2 regions of the Petroclostridium xylanilyticum genome follow, and region 2 is predicted to be linked to the other one. Evidence: a T-box and tRNA genes for the amino acid it is inferred to sense, from the RefSeq annotation. Region 2 holds a T-box; the other holds one or more tRNA genes.
The links. The T-box of region 2 lies ahead of thrS (threonine--tRNA ligase). A T-box ahead of a tRNA ligase gene usually reads a tRNA of that ligase, here a tRNA-Thr.

Region 1: it has a tRNA-Thr gene. The T-box ahead of thrS (threonine--tRNA ligase) is inferred to sense a tRNA for this amino acid. The anticodon was not compared.

Annotation. Positions count from the first base shown of each region.
Region 1 covers NZ_NPML01000011.1:119,652-135,928, forward strand. Annotated here, with positions in the region: gene CIB29_RS19565 (beta/alpha barrel domain-containing protein) at 1-234, shown strand, start outside; gene CIB29_RS06295 (phosphoglycerate dehydrogenase) at 226-1,164, opposite strand; gene CIB29_RS06300 (gluconokinase) at 1,268-2,722, opposite strand; gene CIB29_RS06305 (nickel-dependent putative hexonate epimerase) at 2,738-4,012, opposite strand; gene CIB29_RS06310 (GntR family transcriptional regulator) at 4,053-4,730, opposite strand; gene ltrA (group II intron reverse transcriptase/maturase) at 4,945-6,351, opposite strand; gene CIB29_RS18510 (hypothetical protein) at 6,864-7,001, opposite strand; tRNA gene CIB29_RS06325 (tRNA-Thr) at 7,136-7,211, opposite strand; gene nrdG (anaerobic ribonucleoside-triphosphate reductase activating protein) at 7,271-7,783, opposite strand; gene pdxR (MocR-like pyridoxine biosynthesis transcription factor PdxR) at 7,953-9,464, opposite strand; gene pdxS (pyridoxal 5'-phosphate synthase lyase subunit PdxS) at 9,919-10,797, shown strand; gene pdxT (pyridoxal 5'-phosphate synthase glutaminase subunit PdxT) at 10,827-11,423, shown strand; gene CIB29_RS06350 (aminotransferase class I/II-fold pyridoxal phosphate-dependent enzyme) at 11,472-12,632, opposite strand; gene CIB29_RS06360 (lytic transglycosylase domain-containing protein) at 13,191-13,766, shown strand; gene metX (homoserine O-acetyltransferase MetX) at 13,992-15,107, opposite strand; gene CIB29_RS06370 (homocysteine synthase) at 15,134-16,277, opposite strand, start outside.
Region 2 covers NZ_NPML01000003.1:126,246-142,522, forward strand. Annotated here, with positions in the region: gene CIB29_RS01870 (ATP-binding protein) at 1-132, shown strand, start outside; gene CIB29_RS01875 ([Fe-Fe] hydrogenase large subunit C-terminal domain-containing protein) at 149-1,462, shown strand; gene CIB29_RS01880 (DeoR/GlpR family DNA-binding transcription regulator) at 1,727-2,485, opposite strand; gene CIB29_RS01885 (class II fructose-bisphosphate aldolase) at 2,707-3,654, shown strand; gene CIB29_RS01890 (carbohydrate kinase family protein) at 3,707-4,648, shown strand; gene CIB29_RS01895 (aldose 1-epimerase family protein) at 4,665-5,741, shown strand; gene CIB29_RS01900 (DRTGG domain-containing protein) at 5,886-6,218, shown strand; gene CIB29_RS01905 (PHP domain-containing protein) at 6,215-6,940, shown strand; gene CIB29_RS01910 (NADH-quinone oxidoreductase subunit NuoE family protein) at 7,060-7,548, shown strand; gene CIB29_RS01915 (ATP-binding protein) at 7,575-8,126, shown strand; gene CIB29_RS01920 ((2Fe-2S) ferredoxin domain-containing protein) at 8,126-8,497, shown strand; gene nuoF (NADH-quinone oxidoreductase subunit NuoF) at 8,521-10,320, shown strand; gene CIB29_RS01930 (NADH-dependent [FeFe] hydrogenase, group A6) at 10,340-12,079, shown strand; T-box leader at 12,608-12,826, shown strand; gene thrS (threonine--tRNA ligase) at 12,940-14,850, shown strand; gene CIB29_RS01940 (hypothetical protein) at 15,007-15,225, shown strand; gene CIB29_RS19735 (DUF6618 family protein) at 15,154-15,453, opposite strand; gene CIB29_RS18820 (hypothetical protein) at 15,473-15,706, opposite strand; gene CIB29_RS01945 (IS607 family transposase) at 15,876-16,277, shown strand, end outside.

The DNA of each region.
Region 1 (16,277 bases), on a different contig from region 2:
GCGGCTCATTATGCGGTGAAAATCCCTGTAATAGGGCTTGGCGGAATAAGCTGCTGGCAGGATGCCGCCGAAATGCTGATTGCAGGAGCAAAAGCGGTTCAGATAGGCAGTATACTGTTTTCAAATCCGTATGCACCACTTAATATTATTGACGGACTCACAAATTATCTTGAAAGAGAAAACATTGACAGTATCGAAAAGCTCTGCGCAAGCGGAGAGCTAATGTCATGCTGATTTATTCTCAAAACTGTTAATTAAATTTTCCACCGCCATAATTCCCATATTCTCTATAGCTTCATAAGTAGATGCAGAACAGTGAGAACCTATTATTATATTGTTCAGTTTTAAAAACTCCTCATTCTCCGGAGGCTCCTTTTCAAAAACATCAATTCCTGCTCCCCAAATCCTATTTTGCTTTAATGCCCAAAGTAAGGCTTCTTCATCAACAATTCCGCCTCTTGCAGTATTAACAAGAACCGCAGTCTTTTTCATCATTTCGAATTGCTGGTAACTGATTAAGTTTTTTGTCTCACTAGTAAGTGGTAAATGCAGACTGATAAAATCACTTTCTCGCAATAGCCTTTCAAGAGAAACATATTCAATACCATTAGCATATGCATACTCCGTATCTTGAAACAAATCATACGCCAATACTTTCATATTAAATCCGGAAGCTCTTTTAGCAACTCCTTTTCCGATACTTCCCAATCCAATAAGGCCTAGTGTTTTACTCCACATATCAACGGTAGTAATCTTATTCCAATTCAAATTTCTGCATTCCCGGTCAATCACTAGTATCCTTCTTGCTACCCCAAGCATTAATGCTAGTGCATAGTCAGCAACAGCGTCACTATTTGCCCCTATAGTCTTTGTCACGGATATTCCATTTGCTTTTGCATACTGTAAATCTATGTTATCTGTACCTACCCCATATTTAGATATAACCTTTAGCTTTCTTGCGTATTTCAACACATCGCTGTTAAGAGGGTCTACTCCAACTATGACTCCATCTACATCTTTTATTTCATTAATCATTTCATCTTGTGTCATGATTCTGCCATAGGGATTCATTATTATTTCATAGCCCTTCTCTTTTAACATATCAATAGGCTTTGAATTATTTTTCCCGAAGGAGCGGGGGGTAATTAGTATTTTATATGACATCGTTTCTATTTCACTCCTATTCCACAATTTTTTGGAAAATCTTTATTTAAATATCCACATGGTTACTGCTTGATATTCACTTATTGGTCATAATTCATGGACTTTACTCCTTAATCTGTTGTCTATAGTATTTTAAATACTTTTCAAACCTTTCTGTATAAAATTCTTTTTTACTGCAATCTGGCTCACATCTATTCTTCATTAAAGGCTTTATATCTTTAACAGAAGCTATCTCTCCAGCTGCTTTAAGGCCCATGTAGGCAGTACCTAGCAATGATGCATGCAAAAGACCATCTACATAAACCGGTAATCCAAAAATAGAAGCTGCCATAGAAAGCCAGAACGGCGACTTTTCTATTCCGCCAGAAATACTTATGAACTTTGGCGGCTGCCCTACTATGGGAACAGTAATATCATAGCAATGCTTTAAATTGAAAAGTACTCCTTCAAGGGTAGCATAATAAAGATCATAAATATCATTATTTATTCTCATTTCGCACATCATGCCACTTTTAGTATCATCCCATCCTGGGCAACGTTCCCCTGCCAAAAAAGGAAGAAAAATTGGGGCATTTCCTTTTAACAAAGCCTCTTCCGCTCCCTTGTCCAATTCTTTTAGGGTGATACCTCCATTAAAGCCAAGGACTTTTTTACCCATCCAATCCACGCAGTTGCCTGCACCAGCCGTGGCACTGCCGGCAATCCACATATTTTCAACTCCCACGTAACACCACGTGGACGGATAGTTGGCAAGCACCGGCTTTTCCGTTGAAATTCTCATGGCTGCACTGGTTCCCACCGAAAGTGTCATAATATTATCACTAAAGGCACCTGCCGCTATCTGGTTCATACATCCATCGGCACCAGTTATAAGTACCGGTATGCCTTCTTTAAGTCCTAAAATACCAGCTGCTTCTTTTGTTAAAGTTGCAGTATATTCAGAATCGACCAGCTTTGGCAGCATTGTATCATCGATGCCGGCGAGCTTTAAAGCTTCCTCATCCCAATTGAGAGTATGAATGTTTAAGAAACCACCGGCTGAGGTGGTACTTTTTGAAACAGCAAACTCACCCGTAAGCTTCAAAAATAAATACTCCGGCATGGACGCTATGAAGGAAACATCTTTCACATTACCGCTTTCCTTCTCATACATATATTTCCAAAGAGTATATGTTACATGAATGGGACAGCCTGTGCGCTTATAAAGCGAAGTAAAAAGCTGGATATCTTTCCTGTACTTTTCAGTAGTTAATGATGCTTTTGTATCGGCCCATGTACTCAACCGTGATATAGGCTTTCTGTTTCTATCAAGCATCAGAAGACTATGGCTCCATATACTGCAGGTAGCTACCATATCCACATGATTTATACCTTTCTGCTCCAGCAGCTGTTTACCTGCCAACATAGTTTCCGCCATTATTTTATCGGCGTCAAACGTTACCGTATCACCCGCGTCGGAAGAATAATTTTTTTGCAGTATTCCAATTATCCCTTCTCCACTTTTATAAAGCATAGCTTTAGCCGATGCTGTGGATGCCTCTAATACTAAAATAAGCATTTAATCAAACTCCCCTCACCCTATATCAAACCTGCTCCTAGTAGTCCAAAGGCCAAGCGCTGGATTGCTTACATAAAATATTTCTTCACCGTTTACAGTATTAAATCCATCCTTTAAGCTGTTTATGTCATACATTTTAAGAGCATCTTCTATAGGCATATAATCATATTTTATTGATAGTACCTGTTCTTTTGTCATTTTCCCAGGAGCGTAAGTAATCTTAAATCGCCCTTCGCTGGAGCCGTGTATCAAGTGCGCAGCAACAGAAAGATTGTTTCTCAAATCCTCATTATTGCGGACGGCATCTAAAACCTCATCACGGCAGATATATCCATATTTTTTAATCAGTCTGTCATTCTCCAAATCCTCTCCACAAGCGTGAAGAGCTGGAGCTATAACTATTAACTCACCGCCGTCAGCTATCGCCATACGGGTTCTATAGATCGATTTGTTGCCTATCCATGTAGTTTTAAATTCTTCTGGGTCAAGATATACAACCGCTTTTTGGATAGGCTTATCTAAAAAGTTCAGATTTTTTTCATGACTGACTTTTGCTGTTTGAAAAAACAGTTCATCACCCGTTCCGATGGAAACAGCCTCAACCTTAAGTCCGGATTTATCTATAGTCGTAACAGTCAAAATATATATAAGAGGAATATGAGATAGGAAATTATTCACTCCATAGTTGTAAAGCTTCCTTACAGGCGTATCCGCTCTACCCATAATCCGCTCCATTCCGTACAAAGCGCCTAAATAATGACTTTGATTTATCATTTTGCTGCCACCGCAGCCTACCATGATATTTTTCGTATAGCTTGCAAATCCGGCAATCTCATGAGGAACCACCTGACCTATCGATATGATAAGATCATACTTTTTATCAAGAAGTCTTTTGTTCACTTCAACGTCAATACTATTATCCATGTAGCCGTCTGAAATTTCTTTTACATAATCTGCCGGAACTTCACCAACTTTAACTGTATCATTTCTCCAATTATGAGCAACAAATCTGTCACGGGGTATAGCACCAAACATTTTTGTTATCTCGCCATCAGTCATGGGTGTGTGGGTTCCAAGAGCCGGCATAATATCTATGTTTACATCTTTAAAGTACTTATAAAGCATATTTACTATATCTCCGGCATAAGAGTTAAGCCTTGAAATATCCGGCGGCAAGATTAATATGTTTTTGATACCTGAATAATTACCCAAATACTCACTGATATTCTGTTCTATCTCCTGCGCACTAATGCCGTTTGGAGACTTGGCAGTTAAATATCTGTTTTTCATCGCTATCTTCTCCTTCTATAGTTGGTTAAATTGAATAAACTCAATTACCCTTTACGCTTTGGAACATCGTGTAAATATTATTTTTAGCATTTATCATATGTATCTCGATACATTTACGAAGTTCAGCTTCATCTTGGGCTACTAAAGCATTATATATTGCCTCGTGTTCTTTAACCCCTGCTATCATTCCCGCCCTATCCTGCCTACCATAAACATAGTAAGCATAGGTATGCGTCCCTAGGTTATTATATATTTGCAAAATTTTCTTATTTCCAGAGCATTTGATAAACAGTTGATGAAATTCCTGATCTAAATAATAATTTTGAAAATAGTCATTTACATCCGCTACATTTTCTATAATCTGCTTATGTTCAGTCAGGTTTTTTAAAAATTTTTCTTTGATATCAGAATCCTTTTTAAAAATCTGTATTGCCTGCTTTATATAATACGTTTCAATCATAAACCTTATATCCAATAATTCCTCAATTTCTTCCCACTTAATACTTTTTACTTTCATTCCCTTTCTAGGAATACTTTCCACCAGTCCTTCAGTTATAAGCCTGTTTAAAGCCTGCTTAATAGGCGTTTCACTTATTCCATACCGCTCGCTTAATTCCCTGAGAACGATTTTTTTTCCAGGTATAAGCGTCCTTTCTGTAATGTCTTTTTTTAACGCCTTATATGCAACTTCTACTAATGTTTGGGTCTGGTAATGCATTGTATCCAACCTGTATCGCCCCCTTTACAGTCCAAATACCTTTTTGCTTTACTTTACTAAAGTTTTAGATTTAAAATTTAAAATCTGTAATAATATATTCGTCATATATTTAAAAAATCCTGCAAAAAATCGAGTAGAAGCTGAATAATTATTTTATTCAGCGTCCTCTCACACCACCGTACGTACCGTTCGGTATACGGCGGTTCATTAAGATTTAATGTACAATTAGATACCTCTTTGATAAACTCTTGTAACCTATGTCTTCGAAGTATTTATTTGTAAGAGTCATATTGAGTATTTGGCTATTGGATATTCTCCAGTAGCCTTTTCTCGTATTAGCGTATATCCAGGCTTTCTGTTTTTCTAATCCTAATTTTACTAGATTATCGTATTTTGTTTTTATCTTCTTCCATTGTTTCCATATACATGCTCTTAGTCTACGCCTTATCCATTCGTCAAGGGCTTTCATTATTCTTTTCGCATCTGCTAATCCAAAGTAGTTAACCCATCCTGTCGTTATCTGATTCAATCTACGTATTCTATATTCCATACTTATTCCCTTGTTTCGATTGGTTATTTCTCTTACTTTTTCCTTAAGCCTTTTGATGGATTTTTCATGGATTCTTATTCTTACTTCGTTTTCTTTTGTGTAAAACGAGAATCCTAAGAACTTTCTTTTCCATGGTCTATCTACAGCACTTTTTGCTTCATTGACTTTTAGTTTTAATTTGGTTTCTATGAATTTCTTTATGCTTTTCATTACTCTGTTTCCTGCTGACCTGCTTTTTACGTATATGTTGCAATCATCTGCATACCGACAGAATTTATGCCCTCTTCTTTCTAGTTCTTTGTCTAGTTCATCTAACATTATGTTTGCTAATAGCGGACTTAATGGCCCTCCTTGTGGTGTCCCTTCTTCTGTTGCTACTTTGATTCCATTTATCATTACTCCTGATTCTAAGTATCTTCGTATCAGCTTCAGTACTCTTTTGTCTCCTATCCGCTTTTCTAATTTAGTCATCAGTATGTCGTGGTTTACTCTGTCAAAGAACTTTTCTAAGTCTATATCTACTACCCATGTGCATCCTTCGTTTATATATACTTCTGCGGCTGTTACTGCATCTTTTGCACTGCGTCCTGGTCTGAATCCATAGCTATTTTCCGAGAATGTATGGTCGTATATTCCACTTAGTATTTGGGCTATTGCTTGTTGTATTAGTCTGTCTAGTACTGTAGGTATTCCTAGTAGTCTTGTTCCTCCATCTGGTTTTGGTATTTCTACTCTCAGCACTGGTTGTGGTTTATACTTTCCTTCCAGTAATTGTTGCTTTATGGTCGGCCAGTTTTCTTTGAGATACGGTAGAAGTTCATCTACTTCCATCCCATCGACTCCATGGCTTCCTTTATTTGCAACTACTCGCTTGTATGCTTCTTTCATGTTTTCTCGGTCTAGTATCATTTCAAGCAGATTACTGGTGTATCTTTGTACATTGTTTCTTCTATCTTTTGACGCCGATGATATACTATGCACTTCCGCTGTCTCTTGAAATTCCATTTCTTGATTGAGCGGATAGCCTCTTTGTTGAGTTGTCTGCAGTCTTTGCATATCTTTCGAGTTCATAAGATTTCCAAAACCTCCTAATGTTCGGTCCTTCCTTATCTATTCATGACTAGATAAGTACTATGACCTCTGCTGACTTCTCAAGGTTCAGCCATACATCACTGTATGGGTTGTCATTTCGGAGTTCACTTTAATGACTCGTCCTTGAGACCTCCCCGGGTAAGAACGATAACCTTCATCTCGTCTATCTGCCAGATTTACTGTATGGAGTTCGGGTAGTGTTGGACTTCGTTTTGTTTAGCAAACTCGTCCGCCCCAATTCAGCCTCTTATCTGGTTTTTGTTCATCAGACCGAGATTTTGCCTACCACTTCCTTCAGATTCCACCTCGCGATGGACACCCTTGCGGTTCAGCTAGTGGTTCCCACTACCAAGCCCACAGCGGACTTTCACCGCCTAGTTATCGCCCATGCCGGGCGCACTAAAATAAAAAAATTCCAGCATAAACTGGAATTTTTTTATTACTCCTCTCATATCCCCTACACTCTTCATACCGGTCATTACGGCAAAGTACTAATGTAAATCTCGTTGCAATCCTGCCGTAGCTATTTCTTCTTTGAAAAGTATATCAGCTTCTTTTATTATTTCAAACTTTTCCTTAACAATATCATCGATTACCCTAATCGCAAGACCCGCCAGATCGTGTGACAACTCCCTTTAAGATGGCTAAAAAATCGTATCTCCATGTTCTTTCGTCCTGCCATCCCTGTGATTCTTTGTCGTTATGTTTACTTAATAATTTTCATAAAAATAACCGCTATCCCTTATGGGTAGCGGCATTCATCTGGAGCTGGTAGCCGGAATCGAACCGGCGACCTGATCATTACGAGTGATCTGCTCTGCCGACTGAGCCATACCAGCACTTGATTGCAGTTAATTACGAAAATATATTATATACACTTATTATTAAAAAATCAAGCTTATTTATCTTCAATTAATATGATTTTTCCCTCAATTAAACTCTTCTGCACATCAATTACTCTCTGATTCTCTGAACCACGGAATTTTAACAATAGATTCTTCATTTGTTCTATAAATGGGCCATCCACCATGACATCAATATATTTTATCAATTCTCCCCACTCCGGGCGGGTCGCCTGACATTCACTGAGAATATCTTCAAAAATATACCCGGTGTAAAGCCATGTATTCATGCCCATTTCTTTAACTCTTTTTGCAATTTCACTGCAGGCGGCTGCCTGTTCAAGAGGTTCCCCTCCAGAAAAAGTGATGCCTTTATGAAGCTTCAGTCTGGAAATCTGTGCTATGATATCGTTGACGTCCGCCTCAATTCCTGCATCAAAGCTGTGTGTTTGCGGGTTATGACACCCCTTGCACCGGTGTGGACACCCCTGGGTCCATATCACAGCCCGGATTCCCGGACCATCAACGATACTATCTTTTGTGATGGGTGCTGCTAATCTTATTTTCATTATGTTATTACCTCACTTATCATTCTAAACAAGATAATTATACTTAAAAATTAATATCAACCGCCACACCGGGCACACCCGGCACAAATAATGATAAAAATATGCTTGATTGGTCAGGGCTTCGACAGCGGTTTTTGTTTTACTCCCCACTGTTCACTCCTCACTATTTTCATATCAACGGACTATAATAAGTAGTACGCTCTCCCGTCTTGTTTAGTAACTTATTTATACAATTATACACTATTTCTATCCCTTTTTCAATTTGTTCAGGATAAACTGCCGCAAAGCTTATTCTTATATTTCTATCAGTATCAGCTGCATTACTCGTATAAAATATTTTTCCAGGAATGATCAAAACATCCCGTTTAGCACACCCATAATACAACTGAATCCCTGAAACACCTTCCGGTAAAGTCAGCCACAGGTTTAAACCACCATTAGGTTCATAGATGCTTGCACCCAAATCTCTTAATGCAGCAATTTCCCCAAGTATTTTTTTATATCTGTCTTTGTATATTTCCTTCATGTAATCAAGATGCCTTCCCCAAATTCCTTTTTGCAGATATAGGTCAAATGCCCTCTGGATCAATCCCGAGGAAGATATATCGGTAGTATGTTTGGCTTGCAGGATGTCCTTAAAAACTTCTGAAGGTGCAATTAGAAAACCTATACGTAAGCCGGGCATAAGAACCTTGGAGAAACTCTTAATATATAAAACTCTATCATATTTATCCAGTGACTTTAGCGTATGCGGCGTGCTGTCTTCTGTAAAGTTTAAGTCAGTCAAGAAATCATCCTCGATTATAAAAAAATTATTGCGATAAGCCAGGTCTAGCAAATATTGCTTCTTTTCCCTGGAGTAGCAGAAAGTTGTAGGATTCTGATAATTTGGCATGGTATAAATTAACTTAGGCCGATAGAGCTTAATATACTTTTCAAGCACACTTATATTTATGCCGTCGTGCTCTATAGGTACTCCCACAATCTTCGCACCTCTTGATTTAAATACTGCAATCGCACCCGTATAGGTTGGATTTTCTACTAAAACATAATCTCCGTGATTAATTAAAGCTTTTGCAATAACATCTATTCCCTGCTGCGCTCCTGAAATAATTTGAATATCATCCTGGTGGGCTTTAATAGAATAGTTCATATTAAGAAATTGAGAGATAGAATGTCTCAAAGACTTATAACCGTTACTTTCATGATAACCGAATGCCTGTCCTTTATCGCGGTCTAAAACTTCAATTAGAACCTTCTTAAAATCTTCAACAGGGAAAAGGTCCGGAGTAGGAGTTGCACTGGCAAAATTAATACTGTTTTCTGAGAGTGTAATTTGTCCCCTGCTCATTAGTTGAATGTCTTCTTCTTCAAAAAAGGTATCTTCTTTTACCTGAATTTCCATATCCGTCGGCTGTACTGCTATATATCTTACCGGAGCAACATAAACCCCACTTCCCGTTTTTGAATACACATAACCATTCTGTTCTAAGAGCTTATAGGCATTGACGACAGTAACTGTATTTACCTCCAGCTGTTCTGCCAGTTTTCTTATTGCAGGAAGCCTTGAACCTTTAGCTATATTCCCCTTAACAATTAATTTTTTTAAATGTTCAAATAGTTGAATATATAATGGAACACTATTACTCCTATCCAATTGTATCGATGCAATTTCCCGCATATTCTATTCCTCCAGAATTGTATTGACACAATACCAATTGTATGTAATAATTGAAGTTAATAAAGCAGTTTGCCAAACATTGTATCGATACAGTTATTATACCAAAACAAGCTTTGCCTGTAAATACTTCGTTTTTAAATAATACTCAACTCAACAAATAACTTAAAAGAATTAGGGTATTTTATAATTAACCAACTTTAAAAATAAATATTTATATAGTTCACAGTTAACAGTTCACAGTAGTAAACGATTTAATAGCTTTTACCGTGAACTGTGAACCGTGAACTGTGAACTGTTAACTTATTGACTTTATCTGCCATGTAAAATCATTATCAGTAAATATATAGATATTAAAGTTGGTTAATTTCATCGATAACTACATTAATTTATTTTTAACTTTAATATTGGTTATCGATATAAACATAAATATTAATTTTAAGAAAGGATGTTGAATATGAATGAAAGATATGAATTAAACAAAAATCTCGCCCAGATGTTAAAAGGCGGCGTTATTATGGATGTTGTAAATGCCGAACAAGCACAAATTGCTGAAAAAGCCGGTGCCGTAGCCGTTATGGCTTTAGAGAGGGTTCCTGCCGATATTCGAAAACAGGGCGGGGTGGCAAGAATGTCCGACCCAAAATTGATTAAGGAAATTAAAGCGGCTGTTTCAATCCCTGTAATGGCTAAAGTAAGAATTGGCCATTTTGTTGAGGCTCAAATTCTTGAAGCTCTGGGTATTGATTACATAGATGAAAGTGAAGTACTTACTCCTGCAGATGAGATGTTCCATATTAATAAACATGATTTTAAAATTCCTTTCGTATGTGGAGCAAGAAATCTCGGAGAAGCATTGAGAAGAATCGGTGAAGGTGCTTCCATGATTAGGACCAAGGGTGAAGCAGGTACCGGCAATGTAGTGGAAGCTGTCCGCCATATGAGGACCATGATGAGCGAAATCCGCAAGCTGCAGAATATGCCTAAAGAAGAATTAATGACTGCTGCAAAAGAAATGGGTGCTCCCTATGACTTAGTAGTATGGGTTGCCGAACATGGAAAGCTTCCGGTAGTAAATTTTGCAGCAGGTGGAATCGCTACTCCTGCTGATGCGGCACTTATGATGCAGTTAGGCAGTGACGGTGTTTTTGTAGGCTCAGGAATATTTAAATCAAGCGACCCGGAAAAAAGGGCAAGGGCCATCGTCAAGGCTACCACTTATTACAACGATCCTAAAGTGCTGGCAGAAGTTTCAGAAGACCTTGGAGAAGCTATGTATAGTTTGGAAATCAGCCAGATTGCCAAAGAAAATCTATATGCCGAACGTGGATGGTAAAAACGGACTGATCTGCAGTGGAGGTTAACATGATAAAAATAGGTGTATTAGGGCTTCAGGGTGCTGTAGCTGAACATATAACAATGTTACATCAGTTTGATAATGTGCAGCCTGTAGTAGTAAAGACGAAACCGGAACTCGACTCTGTAGAAGCACTGATTATGCCCGGTGGTGAAAGTACCGCCATAGGGAAACTGCTTGATGATTTTAATTTGATGGATGTATTGGCGGAAAGGATCAGAAAAGGTATGCCGGTATGGGGGACCTGTGCTGGAATGATTCTTTTGGCGAAAAAGATTAGTAACCATGACAGAACTTTTTTGAATGCTATGGATATACAGGTTCGTCGTAATGCTTACGGAAGCCAGTTGGACAGTTTTCGGACTACGCTTAATATACCAGAAATTTCAGAGGCTGAGATTCCGCTGGTATTTATTCGTGCCCCCTATGTTGAAGAAGCATGGAACGACGTTAAGGTGCTGGCTAAAGTAGATGATAAAATTGTTGCATGCAAGCAGAACAATATGCTGGCAACTTCCTTTCATCCCGAACTAACCAATGACCTCAGTTTTCACAAATACTTCATTGAAAAGATGGTTAAGCCTGGAAACATAAATGCAGACTAGTGATAGTCTGCATTTTTTGTATAACTTAATCAGTTTTAACTTTACATTCTAAATGATTCCACTTTCTTTAATCAACTTAACTGCCCTTAAAATTTTCTGCTCCGATTGAACAAGCGCAAGACGCACATATCCTTCTCCTCTTTCACCAAAGCTGCTGCCTGGAACTACGATTACGCCTGTCTTGTCCAGCAAATCAAAGGTAAATTCTACCGAAGATGAATATTGCCTGGGAATAGGCGCCCATACAAACATAGTTGCCTGAGGCTTATCAATCATCCACCCTATTTCTTTTAGGCCCTCAACAAGTATATCCCTTCTCCTTTGGTAGGTCTGAACAGTTTCCTGTACATAAGTTTGCGGGCCTTGCAATGCAGCAATAGCTACCTCCTGCACCGGCAGGAAAATTCCGTAGTCCAGATGAGATTTTAATATTTTTAATTGTTCTATTACTTTATTATTACCCATCGCAAAAGATATCCTACAACCGGGGATGTTATAGGTTTTAGACAACGAATTAAATTCCACGCCAATATCCTTTGCTCCGGGAATACTCAGGAAACTGCCCCCCTTTATTCCATCAAAAGTAAGTTCACAATAGGCATTATCATGAACCACTACAATATCATATTTTTTTGCAAACCATACCAGCTTTTCATAAAACTCCGGTGGTGCAACAGCAGTAACCGGGTTATTAGGATAAGAAACGATCATCATCTTAGCATTGTGGGCCGTAGTACTATCTATTGCATCTACATCAATAAGAAAGTCATTCTCTCTTAATAACGGCATTTTATGCAGCTTTGCACATGCAATGGAAGGACCTACGCTAAAAATAGGATAGCCAGGATCAGGAACCATTACAACGTCTCCCGGGTCAGCTAAAGTTAGTGCTATATGCCCCAAACCTTCCTGCGACCCCATAAGGGATGTTATTTCATCCGGTTGTAACTGTACACCAAATCTTCTACCATACCATTCAATAACCGTTTCTATCAATTCAGGTTTGTCCTTAACCGCATATATGTAATTCCCCGGGTCCCCTACCGCTTCCTGCATCGTTTTAATAATATGAGGTGCGGGCGGAATATCAGGAGTCCCAATACTAAAATTAATCACTTCTCTACCCTGGGATAATAATTCATTCTTTTTATTATCCAAGTGGGCAAATATAGCAGACGCAAGTCCTTCCATTCTTTTAGAAAATATCATATCTATCACCAACTTTTTTATAGTTCGTAGTTCGTGGTTGGTAGTTTGTAGAAGCATAGTATATCACTATGAATTATTAACTGTAAACCATGAACTATTTCTACAATAATTATACCAGAAAAATAAAAACATCCATATAAAATTGCTAAATAAAATAAAGATTTTATTCCTAAATACTTCCATTTTTTGAACTCTTATGTTATAATAATTAAGTAAACCATACCAAAGAAGAGGGGATTTCAATGAAAGCTAAAGATCAAATACCTATGTGTTGTAATTGCAAACGTGGGAGACGCATACCCCTTACGAATGATATATTATGTCCAATACATGGTGTTGTCTCCGGGAGTTACGCATGCAAAAAATATAGTTATAACTTTTTTTTAAAAAAACCAAAACGTAGAAGAAGCATCAATACTGGTGAATTCAGTTTCAGTGATTTTTCCATAGTTGATATGGAATAATTTTTTAACTATGCTATCATTGCGTATTTTTTTAATTGATTTTACCTCTTATATGGAATATAATATATTTAACTTATAAAACTTACCGGGTGATATGATGAATATAAGGGTTAGTGATATATTTAAAGAAAAATTAGATAGTATACAAGCTCGGACTCCGCTTAAAATTCCTGTAAAAGAAAGTCCTGTGCCATTTCAGGAAATGCTTGATACTGCGATGGGCAAAAATGATACTGCTTTGGATAATCAACCAGCAGATAAATCTCAGCTCATGTCTTCTATTGAAAAGGCTGTATATGAAGCAGGACAAAAGTATAATATACACCCTAATGTCATTAAAGCTGTTATAGCAGCTGAGTCTGGATTTGACGCAAACGCTCTCTCGCCAAAGGGGGCTCAAGGATTAATGCAATTAATGCCCGGTACCGCTAAAGTACTCGGTATAAAAAATCCTTGGAATGTATCCGAAAATATTCATGGTGGAACTAAATACCTAAGAGAGAAACTAGATCAATTTAATGGTGACATAAAATTAGCATTAGCTGCTTACAATGCAGGACCTAATAGTGTAATCAAATATGGTGGCATTCCACCTTATACCGAGACTCAAAATTATGTAAGAAATGTGCTTAAATACATAGATCAATATAATACAGGGCAAAAACGCTAATATGCTTTTATATGAGGGCAAACCTGTGGGCTTGCCCTATTTATATTTATATGCACGTTCTTTGTTATATAGGTGTATTCCTTCTTCGTTGCTTGATTCAAGTTTAATTCTAGAGGAGTGGAGAGTATAATCCACTGAAAATGTTTATACTGCTCACTTTCCACTGTCCACTAATTCTATTGTTAGATTTCGTTTTGATATTTTAAATTTCATACCTCAAATATGTCATAATTTAGCAAAGAAATTTCTAATAATGGGCTCCATTTTCCCTGATTCAATTAAAAATCCATCATGACCAAAGGGTGACTTTATTTCTTTATACTCCACATCAATATTATTCCTCTTCATATCCTGCACAAGCTCCTTCTGTTGACATACAGGGAAAAGAATATCAGAACTTATTCCTATTACCAATGCTTTTCCCTTAAAGGCCTTTAAAGCATTGTCTATGCCGCCAAAGTCTCTCCCCAATTCAAATAAATCCATTGCCCTGGTAAGATAAAGGTAGCTGTTGGCATCAAATCTTTGTACCAGTTTTTTTCCCTGGTAGTGGAGATAGCTCTCTACTTCAAATTCGTTATTAAAGCTTTCGAAGAGATTATTTCCTTCTCTGGCTCTTCTTCCAAACTTTTTTAACATAGATTCGTCACTCTGGTATGTAATCATACCAACCATTCTGGCCAGGGAAAGCCCTGATTCGGGCTGATTCTTGTTGTCATAGTAATCTCCATTATTCCAGTAAGGGTCAAGGGTGATTGCTTTTCTCTGTACCTCATTAAATGCAATAGCTTGTGGGTTCAGGCTCTTTGGTGCTGCCATAACAATAATACTGCCTACCATTTCAGGGTACTGTACTGCCCATTCCAGTGCCTGCATTCCCCCCACAGAACCGCCCACTACTGATACCAGATGACTGACTCCCAGGTAGTCCAGTAACCTTTTTTGAACATTCACCATATCTTTTATAGTAATAATAGGGAAATCCATCCCATACCTTTTTCCTGTTTTAGGATTTACAGAAGACGGACCGGTAGTACCCTGGCATCCCCCTAACACATTGGAACAAATAAAGCAATATTTGGAGGTATCAAACATCAAACCTTTTCCAACAAATTTTTCCCACCACCCCTCTTTAGGATCGTAAGGGTCATGCCGTGTAACATGGGAATCCCCTGTTAATGCATGAGTTATTAATACAACATTCGTTTTATCCTGATTCATCTCACCAAATATCTCATAGGCAACAGTAATAGGGCCAAACTTTTTACCACATTCTAAAATAAAATCTTCATTTTCTGCAAAGGTATAAAACTGTTTATAGCTGCTTGCAGTATTACTCACTACTAGTTTCCCCCTCATGCCTGAAATTATTTAGTCGCTTTGTCAATTGCCTGTTCCAAATCGAATATTAAATCCTCTGCATCTTCTATTCCAATAGATAACCTTACCATATCCGGACTGACCCCTGCAGCTTTTAACCCTTCTTCTGAAAGCTGGGAATGCGTGGTACTTGCAGGATGAATCACCAGGGATTTTGCATCTCCGACATTGGCAAGATGTGAAAAAATTTCCAGGCTATCGATAAATTTTTTTCCTGCCTCGACCCCGCCTTCAAGACCAAAAGTAAATATTGCTCCCTGTCCCTTCGGCAGATACTTTTGTGCCAGATGGTAGTATTTGTTGGTTTCCAAACCGGGATAATTGACCCAGCCTACTTTTGGATGGTTCTCCAAATACCGTGCTATCGCCAGTGCATTGGAACAGTGCTTTTGCATTCTAAGTGAAAGCGTCTCCAAACCTTGAAGGAATAGAAAAGAGTTAAACGGAGAAACCGCCGGCCCATAATCTCTTAATAGTTGAACGCGGGCCTTGATAATAAAAGCAGCCGCACCAATATCTTTTACGTAATTGACACCGTGATAGCTGGGGTCGGGTTCAGATAATCCAGGGAACTTTCCGTTATCCCAGTTAAACTTCCCGCTGTCTACAATAATTCCTCCCATAGAAGTACCGTGCCCGCCTATGAATTTGGTAGCAGAATGTATCACTATATCAGCACCAAAGTCAAACGGTCTGCACAAATATGGAGTTGTAAAAGTACTGTCAACGATGAGTGGTACTCCATTCTCATGAGCAATATTAGCTATTGCTTCCAGGTCGGCAACATTAATGGTCGGGTTTCCTATCGTTTCAACAAAATAGGCCTTGGTTTTTTCTGTAGTAGCATTACGAAAGTTCTCCGGGTCATCAGGATTCACAAGTTTCACATTGATCCCCAGTTTCGGAAAAGAGTGCGTAAATAAGTTGAAGGTACCACCATATAATGTGCTTGCGGAAACTATTTCATCTCCTGCTCCTGCTATATTAAGGATAGCCAATACAACAGCAGCATGGCCGGAAGCTACTGCCAGGGCGCCAACACCACCTTCTAAAGCTGCAACTCTTGCTTCAAATACTTCCTGCGTTGGATTGGAAAATCTGGTGTATATGTGTCCGTTTTCTTTTAATGCA
Region 2 (16,277 bases):
GACAATATAAGAGAGTTGGGATTCGGAGCGGGAATGGGCCTGCCAAATATGAAAAAATATACTGACTATTTAGACATTATTTCTGAAGTAGGAAAAGGCACAAAAGTTGAGATGATAGTTAAAGTAAAATAAAAGAAAGTGTGATGATATGTCTCAGTATTTTCATTCAGTTACCTTAGACAAAGAAAGGTGCAAAGGCTGCACTAATTGTATAAAGAGATGCCCTACTGAAGCGATAAGAGTAAGAAATGGGAAAGCGAAAATCATCAAAGAACGGTGTATTGATTGTGGGGAATGTATCAGGGTATGTCCCTATCGTGCCAAAAAGGCGATAACAGACCCATTTGAAACTATTTTTAACTATAAATACAAAGTTGCTATACCAGCTCCTTCATTATACGGGCAGTTTAAAAATGTATGGGATATCAATGTTATTCTTACCGGATTAAAGAGACTTGGGTTTGATGATGTATTTGAAGTTGCAAAAGCAGCTGAGATTGTAACCCTTGCTACTAAACACCTTATTGCTTCAGAAAAAATTCAGAAACCGGTTATTTCGTCTGCTTGTCCTGCAGTAGTAAGATTAATCAGGGTAAAATTTCCTAATCTTATAAATAATATCGTACCTGTTAAATCTCCTATGGAAGTTGCAGCAAGAATAACAAAACGTGCCATATCAAAAACGATGGGCTTGCAGCATGAAGAAATCGGTGTTTTTTTTATCACCCCGTGTGCTGCCAAAGTTACCAGTTCCAAAGTTCCGGTAGGATTGGATAATTCTTTTGTAGATGGCGTGATTTCTATGAAAGAAGTCTATTTAAAATTGATGCCTATTATTAATAAGATTGACAATATTGAGACATTATCCTGTGCCGGGATAAATGGGATATGTTGGGCCAATAGCGGTGGAGAAAGTGTAGCACTGGGAAGCGAACAAACCATAGCTGTAGATGGGATCCATAATGTTATCAAAGTATTGGAAGAGCTGGAAGATGAGAAATTAACCGATATAGATTTTGTTGAGTTGTTAGCATGTACTGGAGGATGCGTAGGCGGACCACTTACTGTAGAGAACAGTTTTGTAGCGAAAAATAGCGTAAAGAAAATAGCAAAATTAACTACTCGCCATTCCCTGATTAGCAAATTTGATGATTTTAGCGAAATAGATGTATCATGGACTAATCCAATAACTTATAAACCGGTTATGAATCTGGACAGCAATATGATAGAGGCAATGAAAAAAATGGAAACTCTTGAAAAAATCTATCACGATTTGCCCGGACTTGACTGTGGTTCATGTGGTGCACCCAGCTGTCGTGCACTTGCGGAAGATATTGTCAGAGGTTTTGCCAATGAAACGGACTGTATCTTTAAGCTAAGAGAACAGGTCAGAATGTTGGCAAGGGAAATGATGGAATTAGAGGGTAAAATGCCTCCGCCTTTTAGAAAAAGTGAAGAATGAAATTGAGATTTATATTGAACGCACCAAAGATCTTACATTAACTTCTGTATTTTGCATACTATAACAATTGCAGTAGAGTTTCAGTTCTGGGTTCGGAGCCCGGAGATTCTCATTGATGTAGTTTTTAACTCAGAACTCCAAGCTCCGAACCCAGAACTAATTGCAATTCCAATGCAAAATCATTATTGTGTTCTATATAGATTGAGATTAAGAATAAGAATTTATTAGATGATGGCGTGCCACCACCCGCAATCCACTATTATATTAATATATTACTTCTATACCTTTCTGCTTTGCCTCATCAAGTATATTTTGGGGCAGAGGCTTATCAGTAACCAGTACATCTATATCTTCTAACTTTGCAAATGTAAAAGGCAGATTTCGATTAATTTTGGAATGATCCAGCATTACAATAACTTTTCTAGCAATTTTGATCACTTTTTTTTTCAATTCACATTCGTTAATATATGGGTTGGTAAAACCATTTTCCAAGGAAAAGCCGCCTGTTGCAATAAATGCAATATCAATATTTAAACTTTCCAGGGAGTTTAAAGCAAAAGGTCCGGTAACTGAGATTGCAGCTTTATTCAAACTTCCTCCTAAAAAGATTACCTCGGTATTTGTTCTTTTCATAATTTCAAGACCAATGTTGGGGGCATTGGTAATAGCATAAAGATTTATGTCAGGTATTAGTTTTGCAAATGCCATCAAGGTACTGCCAGCATCCAGGTATATAGAGCGGTTCGGTTCTAACAGTTTTAGAGCATGATGGGCTATTAATGTTTTAGATTCAATATTGGTAACAATTCTTTCAGAAAATTCAAATTCATCTTTTTCAGGGGTCTCAAGTATCTTTGCTCCACCATGTGTTCTACATACCAAACCAGCTTCTTCAAGATAATCCAAATCTCTTCTGAGGGTCATCTCTGAAACTGTAGGGAACAATTCTTTCAGCTCGCTTAAGCGAATCTCACCCTTTTCTTTAATTAAGGACAATACGAATTCTCTGCGTTGATTAGACATATAGTGCACGCTCCTTTAATGTAAGATTTATTGTATCATTTGTTAGAAGAAATGTCAATATTACATAAATTAAACACCATATTGTTAAAAAATAATTTGCACGATAATATTAAACTTTACAAAAATTACATTACATGTTATCATAATATTAGAAAATTAACGTTAAATTAACAACTATTATAACTTGCTATAAAAACTTATTGTAAAGGGGTAACTTAAATATGGCATTAGTAACGTTGAAAGAAATTTTAAAAGATGCGGATGAAAAGAAATATGCTGTTGGTTTGTTCAACACCATCAACTTAGAAATGGTAAGAGCAATCATTGGAGCGGCAGAACAAGAAAAATCTCCGGTAATTATAGGCCTTGCAGAAGTTCATATTCCTTACGGGTCTCTGGAAACCCTGGCACCTATCATGGTAAAAGCAGCAAAGGAGGCCAAAGTTCCTGTAGCTGTCCACTTTGATCACGGCATGACTTTTGAACTGATTGTTAAAGCTATGCACCTAGGTTTTACTTCAGTTATGTTTGATGGCTCTACGCTTCCGTATGAAGAAAATATTGCAACGACTGCAGAGTACGTAAAAATAGCAAAAGTTTTTGGTGCATCGGTAGAGGCAGAATTAGGTCATGTAGGTGGAGCGGAAGGTGGGGGTGACGATAGTTATGAATCCCATTATACTAATTTAGAACAAGCTGCTGATTTTGTTGCAAGGACGGGTATTGATGCGCTTGCTGTTGCTATTGGGACTGCTCATGGAGAATATAGAACCAAGCCTAAATTGGATTTAAAGAGGTTAAAGGATATAAAGGCAAGGGTTAATGTGCCATTGGTATTACATGGTGGTTCTGGCTTATCTGATGATGATTTCAGAAATTGTATAAGAAATGGTATTAGTAAAATTAATATTTTTACTGATATGTCCTTATCTGCTGTAAACACACTAAGGACAGAGTTAGGCTATTTGAGCGATAGTGATGATTATGCAACAGCTAAAAATAAAAAAGAATTTATTGTTGAAACAGTTACAAGAAAAGTTATGGAAGAACTCAATATGATTCCTGTAAAGAAAGTACATTACCCTAATCTTATCAATGCAACAGTAGAAGGTATAAAAAAAGAAGTTGTAAAAAAGATAAGATTGTTTGGCAGTAGTAATAAGGCATGAAACTTCAAATAAATTAATGTACCTATGGTAGCTATCATAAGGAGGAAAAAATATGTTTGATGTAACCTGCTTAGGAATTCTTGTTGCGGATGCTATAGCAAAGACAGTTGATACTTTGCCGGAAGAAGGGAAATTACAGCTTGTTGATCAGCTGGAACTTCATACAGGAGGTTGTGCCACCAATACAGCGATAGACCTGGCTAAAATAGGAATAAAAACGGCTGTTATTGGTAAAGTAGGAAATGATGGTTTTGGCAATTATATTGCAAGCGAGCTGAAAAAATTTAATATAAATGTTGAGGGACTGAAAATAGAGGATGGATTAAATACTTCCGCTTCTGTCGTTATTGTCAGCAGCAAAGGGGAGAGGTCCTTTATTCATTGTCTTGGTTCTAATGCCCAGTTTGTTGAAGAAGATATAGATTTTTCTATAATAGAGAAATCCAAAATTTTATTTATAGCCGGAGCATTGTTATTGCCTAAATTTGACGGAGAGCCTACAGCCAGGGTTTTGAAAAAGGCTCAGGCAAAAGATATTTATACCGTGCTGGACACTGCTTGGGATACTACCGGAAGGTGGATGAGTGCAATAGGCCCATGTCTACCGCATTTAGATCTTTTTATCCCAAGTATAGAAGAAGCTGAAATGATAAGTGGAAAGAAAGATGTTGAAGAAATGGCTGATGTATTTCTTTCTAAAGGTGTAAAACTGGCAGTTATTAAACTTGGTAAGAATGGATGCTTCATCAAGAGCAAGGATGGAGAAAAATACACTATTCCTACCTATACTGATATTAAACCTGTAGATACCACCGGAGCGGGAGATTCATTTGTTGCAGGTTTTCTAACCGGTATTGTGAAAGGGTGGAATTTATATAAGTGCGGGAAGTTTGCAAATGCTGTTGGTACTCACTGTGTAATGAAGGTTGGAGCTTCCAATGGTATTAAATGTTTAGAGGAAATACTGGATTTTATGGATAAATATGGAAAATAATAAGGGGGGATGCAAAATGGCAAAATTGTATGGAAAGCAATTCACAAAACAAGAGCTGATGAAACGAATAGGTGATATTTCGCAGGTAGCAGGTGCCAAACAATATGTATTGGCATCCGGGAAAGCAAAAGGTGTACATGCAATTGATGTCAAGACCGGTTCAGGATTTAGCTTTACAGTTTTACCGGACAGGGGCATGGATATTGCATGGGCTGAATATAAAGGGATGGCTTTAGGATTTATTTCGAAGACAGGTGTTGTTTCACCCGCTTATTATGAGGAGCCTGGACTGGGATTTTTAAGAAATTTTTTTGCAGGTTTATTGACTACCTGTGGACTGACGTATATGGGGGCTCCGTGTAATGATGAAGGGCAAAACCTTGGACTGCATGGGCGTGTTAGTAATATTCCTGCAGAAGACGTAGCGGTGTATAATGAGTGGATAGATGATGAGTTTATTATTAAAATTCGAGGCAAGGTAAGGGAAAGCCGGGTATTTGGGGAAAACATCACGTTGACCAGGGAGATTACTGCCAAGCTGGGTGAGAACAAATTACATATTAAAGATACTGTAGAGAATTGCGGGTTTAATGAACAACCTCTTATGCTGCTTTACCACTGTAACTTTGGATATCCTGTTGTAAGTACTGAAACAATATTAGTAACACCTGAGGCAACTGTGAGAGCAAGAGATGCAGAAGCGCAGAAAGGAATACAAAGTTATAATGTATTTCAGGAACCTACTCATGGTTATAGAGAACAGGTATTTTATCATGACATAACAGCAGATGCAAACGGTACAACCTATGCATGCTTATTTAATAAAGCTTTAGGGAGCGGGGGAATGGGTGCTTATGTAAAATTTAACAAGTACCAGCTTCCTTATCTGATAGAATGGAAGCAAATGGGCGAAGGAGATTATGTGGTAGGCCTCGAACCCGGCACATGGTATCCCGAAGGCAGGGCCGAAGCCCGCAAACGCGGTGAGTTACTATTTATCTGCCCGGGAGAAGTGAAGGAATTTGAAATAGAGATTGGTGTCATTGAGAGTGAAAAAGAATTAGATTCAATACAAAGTGAAAGAGCTGGGTAATCCGGCTCTTTTGTCTTTTAATTTGATGGACAAACCTTCATTAAAGTGATAAAATTTTATTATCAAGGTAATTCTAGGCAAACAGCAAACCCTAATGAATTTTTCAAATTTATTGTTTCACGCTAAATGAATAGGGGGAGAAAAATGATGACTGTAAAAGAATTAGTTCATCAATTTAATTTGAAAATTGTTGCAGGTGGAGAAGATATGGAAAAAGAGGTCCAGGGCTGTTATATATGTGACCTTTTAAGTTGGGTTATGACTCATGCGCAGAAAGGTAACATATGGATAACGGTACAGACCAATGTTAACATTATAGCAGTAGCAGTGTTAACTGAAGTAGCCTGTATTATTATTCCGGAGGATATAGAAATTGATGCGCAGACAATTGCAAAAGCAAACCAACAAAACATACCAGTACTTTCTTCATCGTTAAATTCATTTCAATTAGCGTCTATACTTAAGGATTTCATATGAAATACTTTATAGACCTTCATATCCACTCCGCATTGTCACCCTGTGCTGATGACGATATGACGCCTAATAATATTGTAAACATGGCGATATTAAAAAAATTGGATTTTATTGCCATTACTGATCATAATGCGACAGGTAATGTACAGGCGGCAATTGAATGTGCACGGGGAAAGGATATCATCGTAATACCCGGAATGGAAGTACAATCGAGTGAAGAAGTTCATATGGTATGTTTGTTTCCAACTGTCCAAGCTGCAAATCAAATGGAACAATTAGTACAGCAGCATTTGCCGAAGCTGGACAATAGACCTGATATCTTTGGGTACCAGATATTATATGATACTAATGATGAATTTGTAGGATATAACAATAAATTACTGGTAACTGCCACTTCATTATCTATAAATGCAATTAAAAATGAAGTTGAAAAATTGGGAGGAGTTACCATCCCTTCTCATATTGACCGTAAATCATTTAGTATTATTGCGAACCTTGGTTTTATTCCGGAAGAACTGGAATTTTCTACAGTGGAAATATCAAAATGCACTGATAGAGATAAATTCCTAAGAGAGAATCCTGATATTGGAAGATACACAATTATTAGCAATTCCGATGCCCATCACCTGTATGATATATCTGAAGCGGATGAATCAATTGAGATGGCAGATAAAACGATTGACTGTCTTTTAAATTTTCTTCGTAATAAAAAATCTATATTTTAGTAAAAAAATTTTTATATAAAAATGTAGATTTTTTAACAATAACTTGGTATAATGAAAGATGAAATAAGAATGTTAATTTTATAACAATATGTACATGGTTAAATTAAGGAGGGTTTACAATGAGTGAGCAAAAGTGTTGTTCGTGTGTTGGCACAAAAGAACAAGAGCAAAAACTCTACGAAGTCATTGAAAAACACAAAGATAAAAAAGGTGCATTGATTCCTGTCCTTCATGAGGCTCAGGAAATATATGGTTACTTGCCTTTGGAAGTTCAGAAGATTATCTCAAAAGGATTAAATGTTCCCCTGACAGAAATTTATGGTGTAGTTACTTTCTATACGCAGTTTTCTTTAAACCCAAAAGGAAAGTACAAGATCGGTGTATGTCTTGGAACAGCATGTTATGTTAAAGGTGCCGGACCAATCATTGATAAGATTAAAGAGAAGCTCGGAATTGATGTTGGTGAATGTACAGAAGATGGTAAGTTCTCATTAGATGCTACCCGCTGTATTGGAGCATGTGGATTGGCACCGGTGTTAACCATTAATGATGATGTATATGGCAGATTATCGGTAGATGATATAGAAGGAATATTGGAAAAGTATTGATGAATGGATAAAAAGGTTAAAAAACTATGAGAGAACTTTCGTTGCATATACTGGATATTGTACAAAATTCCATATCTGCTAATGCAACATTAATAGCAATAGAGGTTAAGGAAGATTTAAAACAAGATATTTTAGAGTTTTGTATAACTGATAATGGAAAGGGTATGACACAGGAATTATTAAAAACCGTATCTGACCCATTTGTAACTACAAGATCTACTCGCAAAGTCGGGTTAGGTATATCTTTACTAAAGTCTGCAGCTGAGTTGTGTGGTGGGGGAGTTGAAATCTCTTCTGAACCGGGCAAAGGCACTAAAGTAAAAGCGCGGTTTTTGCACAGCCATATTGACAGGGCACCTTTAGGAAATATGGTCGAAACGGTGTTAACCCTTGTTGTATGTAATCCGCTTATAGATTTTGTATATAAGCATCTAGTCAATGAAAATTGCTTTGAATTTGATACCCGTGAAATCAAGCAGGTAATTAAAGAAGTTGATATTAATAATACTGAAGTGGTTTCATGGATGAAGGACTGTTTAACTGAGGGAATAACAAGTTTATATGGAGGTGTATCATAATGAAAAGTTTAGCTGAATTGGAAGAAATCAGAAAGAGGACGCTGGATAAGGTTAACTTGAGAAAAGAGCGTGAAGATGGCATCAGAGTAGTTGTTGGCATGGCTACTTGTGGTATTGCAGCAGGAGCTAGACCGGTATTAAATGCTTTTATGGAAGAAGTAGCAAGGAGAAGTCTTCAAAATGTTACTGTAACACAGACGGGCTGTATTGGCGTATGCAGGTTGGAACCGGTTGTAGAAGTGTACGTGCCAGGACAGGAGAAGGTAACCTATGTAAAAATGACGCCTGAAAAAGCAGCTCAAATTGTAAATGAACATATTGTTAACGGCAAGCCGTGTATACAATATACTATCGGTGCAGCGGACAAATAAATATGTGAAAAGGAGGGTTTTCAATGGAATTGGTAAGATCTCATGTTTTAGTCTGTGGCGGTACGGGATGTACTTCTTCAGGCTGTGAAAAGATAATAAAGGAAATGGAAGAACAACTTAAAAAGAATAACATAGAAAAAGAGATAAAAGTGGTTAAAACGGGATGTTTCGGTTTATGTGCTTTAGGTCCAATTGTTATTGTATATCCGGAAGGTGCTTTTTATAGCATGGTTAAACCTGAAGATGTACAAGAAATAGTACAAGAGCACTTACTAAAAGGCCGTATTGTAAAGAGGCTCTTATATAAAGAAACAATACAGGACGACAATACTGTTAAGTCTTTAAATCAGGTAGATTTCTATAAAAAACAAATGCGTGTCGCATTAAGAAACTGCGGTGTTATTAATCCGGAAAATATTGATGAATATATTGCATTTGATGGTTATAAAGCTCTGGGCAAAGTATTGACTGAAATGACTCCGGAACAGGTTATTGACGTTGTGAAAAAATCCGGCCTTCGCGGTAGAGGAGGCGGCGGTTTCCCAACAGGACTTAAATGGGAATTCACAGCCAAGGCACAAGGAGACCAGAAATACGTATGTTGTAATGCTGACGAGGGTGACCCGGGAGCATTCATGGACAGAAGCGTGTTGGAAGGTGACCCGCACAGTGTAATAGAAGCAATGGCAATCGCAGGATATGCTGTTGGAGCAAACCAGGGATATATATATATCAGAGCTGAATATCCAATAGCCGTTAAAAGATTGGAAATTGCTATTAGCCAGGCAAAAGAATACGGCTTGTTAGGTAAAAATATTTTTGGTACCGATTTTAGCTTTGACCTTGAATTAAGATTAGGTGCCGGTGCATTCGTATGTGGCGAGGAAACTGCACTTATGACCTCCATAGAAGGACATAGAGGGGAGCCAAGGCCAAGGCCGCCATTCCCTGCTATAAAGGGTTTATGGGCTAAACCAACTTTATTAAATAACGTTGAAACTTATGCTAATATTCCAGAGATCATATTAAAAGGTCCGGAGTGGTTTGCAAGTATCGGTACCGAAAAAAGCAAAGGTACAAAGGTATTTGCCTTAGGTGGTAAAATTAACAATACCGGGTTGGTAGAAATTCCTATGGGTACAACCCTCAGGGAAATTGTTGAAGAAATCGGCGGCGGAGTTCCTAATGGAAAGAAATTTAAAGCTGCTCAGACCGGTGGACCTTCCGGTGGATGTATTCCGGCAGATTTGATTGATACGCCTATTGATTATGACTCACTTATTAGCATTGGTTCCATGATGGGTTCCGGTGGTTTAATTGTAATGGATGAGGACACCTGTATGGTAGATATTGCAAAGTTCTTCCTGGAATTTACCGTTGATGAATCTTGCGGTAAATGTTCTCCATGTAGAATTGGAACCAAGAGAATGCTGGAGATACTGGAAAAGATCACTAATGGTAACGGAACGATGGAGGATATCGAGAATCTTGAAACATTGTGTAAGAATGTTAAAGCTTCTGCTTTGTGTGGTCTTGGACAGACAGCTCCAAACCCAATACTCAGTACTTTAAGGTATTTTAGAGATGAGTATATTGCACACGTACAAGATAAAAAATGCCCTGCCGGAGTATGTAAATCACTCTTGGTTTACACCATCGATGCAAAATTATGTAAAGGCTGTGGAATATGCGCAAAACAATGTCCTGTAAGTGCAATCAGCGGAGAAAGAAAGAATCCATATAAGATAGATACAGAAAAATGTATTAAATGTGGTGTATGTATGGAAAAATGCCCATTTAAGGCAATATTCAAAAACCACTAATAGAAGGGGGATGTGAGCAATGGAAATGGTGAATATAACAATCAACGGTCAAAAGCTTCAGGTGCCAAAGGATTATACGATTCTTCAGGCTGCCAGAAGTGCAAATATAGATATCCCAACACTATGCTATTTGAAGGATGTAAATGAAATAGGCGCTTGCAGAATGTGCGTTGTAGAAGTAAAGGGTGCAAGAAGCCTGCAGGCAGCTTGTGTATATCCGGTATCCGAAGGTTTGGAAATTAAAACAAATACACCGGCTGTAAGGGAATCAAGAAAAGTAACTTTAGAGTTGATACTTTCCAACCACGATAGAAAGTGTTTAACTTGCATAAGAAACAGAAATTGTGAATTACAAAAGCTTGCTGAAGATTTGAACGTACAAGATCTAAGGTTTGATGGAGAAACTTACAGACTTCCGTTAGATGATTTTTCTCCTTCAGTCGTTAGAGATCCTAACAAGTGTGTTCTTTGCAGAAGATGTGTAAGTGTATGTAAAAATGTACAGACAGTTGCAGTAATAGATGCTCAGGAAAGAGGATTTAAGACCATTGTAGCATCTGCCTTTAACAAGCCTCTTAGCGAAGTACCTTGTGCAATGTGTGGACAATGTATTGTCGCCTGTCCGGTAGGCGCATTAAGAGAAAAAGATGATACTGACAGGGTATGGGCTGCTCTTGCAGACCCGGAAAAGCATGTAGTGGTCCAAACTGCTCCTGCTGTGAGAGTTGCATTAGGTGAAGAATTTGGAATGCCAATCGGCACAAGAGTAACCGGTAAAATGGTTGCTGCTTTAAGAAGATTGGGTTTTGCCAAAGTGTTTGATACTGATACTGCAGCCGATTTGACCATTATGGAAGAAGGAACAGAACTGTTAGGAAGATTGAAGGAAGGCAAAAATTTACCACTGATTACTTCCTGCAGTCCGGGATGGATTAAGTTCTGTGAACACAACTATCCTGAGTTTTTAAATAATTTGTCTTCTTGTAAATCACCACATGAAATGTTTGGTGCTGTTATAAAATCTTACTATGCAGAAAAAGAAGGAATTGATCCTTCCAAGATATTTGTTGTATCTGTAATGCCTTGTACCGCAAAGAAATTTGAAAGTGCAAGGGAAGAACTTGCAGCAACAGGATATCCTGATGTAGATGCGGTCATCACTACCAGAGAGCTTGCCAGAATGATTAAAGAAGCAGGCCTTGATTTTGTATCACTGCCTGATGAAAGCTTTGATAACCCATTTGGCGATGCAAGTGGAGCCGGGGTAATCTTCGGTGCAACCGGTGGCGTTATGGAGGCTGCATTAAGAACCGTTGCAGAAATTCTTGCCGGTAAATCAATTGACAACATTGAATACAATGCAGTGAGAGGTGTTGATGGTATTAAAGAAGCAACCGTTGAATTGCCAGGCAAGACCATTAGAGCGGCTGTTGCCCACGGCCTTGGCAATGCAAGAAAGCTTCTGGATAGAGTAAAAGCCGGAGAAGCACAATATGATTTTATCGAAATTATGGGATGTCCCGGAGGTTGTGTAACTGGTGGAGGACAGCCAATTCAACCTGCAAAGGTTAGAATGGATATTGATTTAAGAGCAGCAAGAGCAAAGGCAATATATGACGAAGATAGAAGCCTGCCTGTTCGAAAATCTCATGAAAATCCATTTATTAAAAAATTATATGAAGAATATCTTGGAGAACCGTGCGGACATAAGTCCCATAAATTGCTGCATACTCATTATAAAGCCCGAGAAAATTATTAATTTTAAAGGGATATTCGTTAAAATCACGAATATCCCTTTAAAATTAATATTATCTTCGTATAATAATTCCATTATATTTCATTAAAAAATGTGTTATTATATAAACATACCACAACCAACAAACAAACAGAACTAATTTTTTTCATTTTTTCCTCCTTTTAATTATATAAAATAGATCGGCAGGGTCGGTGCTGTCGATCTATTTTGTTTTTATTTTTGTATACAATATGCAGAACAAGGTTAGCTGAACCTGCTAATTATGCAGTATTGTAATATTGCATAAAAAATAAATTTAAAAATAAATAATTTTGTTTATAAATTGCATTATAAAATTAATTAAAATGTGTTATTATATAACCATACCACAGCCAACAAACAATGCTAAACAATTTAAAATTTTTTCATTTTTTCCTCCTTTTAATTATATAAAAGAACTGACAGGATCGGTGCTGTCAGTTCTTTTTATTTAGCTTTTACCTTGACAACATTTAATATTAAAATTATAATATCAGTAAAATATAATCGTTTTAAAATGCGATGAAGAGAAGAGTAAGTTATAAACAGCCTTAAGAGAGGTGACATCATGGCTGAAAGTGTTACCAGGTATGAATAACTGAAGACCACCTCGGAGCAGAATAGTTACGTTGATTACGTTATAATCGTTACTCAAAGCATATTTGTTTTGGGTATTAGAGTGGGTTTAACAATTAGGGTGGAACCGCGGGAAATATGACTCTCGTCCCTTGTTTGGGATGGGAGTTTTTTTATGGAATATATGATACTACTTACCCCAATGTAATGTATTTATATACTCTATATAAAATTATAAAACCAAATACAATACAGAAAGGATGATAAATATGATTAAAGTAACTCTTAAAGATGGTTCAATAAAAGAATATCCTAAAGGAACTACTGTAATGCAGGTTGCAGAAAGCATAAGTGCAGGGATGGCCAGAGCAGCTCTTGCCGGACTGGTCAATGGCAAGGTAAAAGATTTATCGTATCAGTTAGAAGATGATTGTGAGGTAAGCCTTCTGACATTTGATGACGATGAAGGAAAACATGCATTTAGGCATACTACATCCCATATATTGGCGCAGGCAGTAAAGAGGTTGTTTCCTCAAACAAAGCTTGCAATAGGACCTTCGATCGATAATGGATATTATTATGACTTTGACTCTGACAAAGCTTTTACTCCTGAAGATTTAGAGAAGATTGAAGAAGAAATGAGAAAAATCGTTAAGGAAGACCTTGAATTAGAGAGGTTTGAACTGCCAAGGGCAGAAGCTATAAAGTTTATGGAGGAAAAAGGGGAGCCCTATAAGGTTGAACTGATTAAAGATCTTCCGGAGGATGCAGTTATTTCTTTCTATAAACAAGGGGAGTTTGTTGATCTATGTGCAGGGCCGCATATCCCGTCTACAGGAAAAATAAAAGCTGTTAAATTACTAAATGTGGCAGGTGCTTACTGGCGGGGTAGTGAGAAAAATAAGATGCTCCAGCGAATTTATGGTACTTCTTTTACTAAGAAGAGCGATTTGGATGAATATCTTAACAGGTTGGAAGAGGCCAAGAAAAGAGACCATAGAAAACTTGGCAGAGAACTGGATTTGTTTAATATATTAGAAGAAGGCCCCGGTTTTCCTTTCTTTATGCCTAAAGGCATGGTACTGAGAAATATTCTTGAAGATTTCTGGAGAGAAGAACATAGAAAAAGGGGTTACCAGGAAATTAAGACTCCTATCATCCTTAATGAAGATTTATGGCATCGTTCCGGACACTGGGATCATTATAAGGAAAATATGTATTTTACAAAGATTGATGAAGGTGATTATGCTATTAAACCTATGAACTGCCCGGGAGGAATGCTTGTTTACAAGAGAAGAATGCACTCATACAGGGATTTGCCACAAAGAATGGCGGAATTAGGTCTGGTACACAGGCATGAATTATCAGGTGCTTTACATGGATTAATGAGAGTAAGGTGTTTTACCCAGGATGATGCGCATATATTTATGCTGCCTTCTCAGATTAAAGAAGAAATTATAAATGTAATAGACCTTATCGACTATTTTTATGGAGTTTTTGGTTTTAAATATCATGTGGAATTATCTACACGGCCAGAGAATTCTATGGGTAGTGATGAGCAATGGGAAATAGCCACCGAGGGCCTGAAGGAAGCCCTGGAAGCAAAGGGTATGAAATATAAGGTAAATGAAGGAGACGGTGCTTTCTACGGTCCTAAGATTGATTTCCATCTTGAAGATTCTATAGGACGTACATGGCAGTGCGGGACCATACAATTAGACTTCCAGATGCCTGAAAGATTTGACCTCACTTATGTAGGGGCTGATGGAGAAAAGCACAGGCCTGTTATGATTCACAGGGTTGTGTTTGGCAGCATAGAAAGGTTCATTGCCATCCTGACTGAACATTATGCAGGAGCGTTTCCAACCTGGCTGGCACCAGTTCAGGTAAAAATACTTCCCATTGCTGATAAGCATCATGACTATGTATTGGAGCTTCAAAAGCAATTTGAAACAAACGGCATTCGTGTGGAAGTCGATTTGAGAAATGAGAAGATAGGCTATAAGATTAGAGAGGCCCAGCTTGAAAAAGTACCTTATATGCTTGTAATTGGCGATAAAGAGGTAGAATCAAAATCTGTGGCAGTAAGGTCGAGAAAAGAAGGAGACCAGGGTACTATGCCTGTTGACAGCTTCATTAATAAAATATTGGAAGAAGTAGAGAATAAAGTTAATAATTAGCGTGAAAATAAAGAGTGAGATTAAGATTAAAGTTATCTCTAATTTCTTAATCTCACTCTTTATTATTTTTCTATTCTTAACGGACTGTAGTTTTTTGCATCAAAAAATTACGGTCCGTTTTAAAGCATGGTGTTATTAGTTACTTTTGTATTATCAATGAGTTTATTTGCAGGCTGTGGTTCAAAGAATGCAGAAAAAACAGAACCGGCTCAAGCTGAGCAGCCAGCAAAGAAGGAAGAAACAGCCAAAAAAGAAGAGCCTGCAAAAAAAGAAGATAAACCTATTGTTATAGGCATTTCATTATTAACTCTTGAACATCAATTCTTCCAGGATATGAAAGCGAGTATGGAAAAGATAGCAGCAGAAAGCCGTTAGCTTTTCCGTATTCCAGAATATATCCTTTAAATCGGCAAGATAACACCCGGCCCCAAAATCAGGCATACAAGCGAAGTGACCGGATGTAGTTTGTCCGATAAGTACCAAGATGGATGAGCGGCTTTCAATTCTTAGTTCTATGTGGCTGCCATAGCTTTTGATAGCAGTAATCCTTCCGGCCCATTTTTCCATACGTTTCCCGTACTTCTTTACGCACTCAAACGTCATATTTCACCGTTCCTTTCTGCTACAGTTTTAAATCAGCAATGACTCGTTCAAGTACATTCATAGGGTCATAAAAACGATATATGATAAAAGTTACCTTTACTCTGTCAAAAAGCAGCAGACTGCGGGTATAAGTACCGCACCTGTAATATTTCTTTCCGTATAATTCATGCCACTCGGGTATTTCTTGTGGCCCATGAATAAAAATATTGTTTAATCCATTGAATATTGTCAATATTTGTATTATGATTTGCATAAGATTTTGTTGTTGCTATTTTATAACTCTGTTATGAGTAGCTTTCTTTTTTTCTTTTTGTTTTATCACACAAAAAGGAGGCTAACAACAGTTAAAGAATTTTTATAAAAGTTTACAAAACACTGTAAAATTATTATAATATGCTGTATAATAATTTTGAGGTGTTTATATGAAATATTATTCAATTGGAGAATTTGCAGAATTAATAGGAGTGACCCAACAAACTCTTAGAAACTGGGATAAAACAGGAAAACTAAAGCCAAGTCATATCGGGAAAAGCGGTTATAGGTATTATTCACAACAACAGCTTCAAAATTATCTGGGTTTTAAAGGCGGAAACATAACTAAAAGAAAAGTTGTAGGATATTGCAGGGTATCAAGTAATAAGCAAAAAGATGACCTTGAAAGGCAGATTGAAAATGTAAAGTCTTATATGATAGCGAAAGGGTATTCTTTTGAAGTTATTACGGATATAGGAAGTGGAATTAACTACAACAAAAAAGGACTAAATCAATTAATTGATATGATTGTTGCTTCTGAGGTAGAAAAGATTGTTGTTTTGTATAAAGAT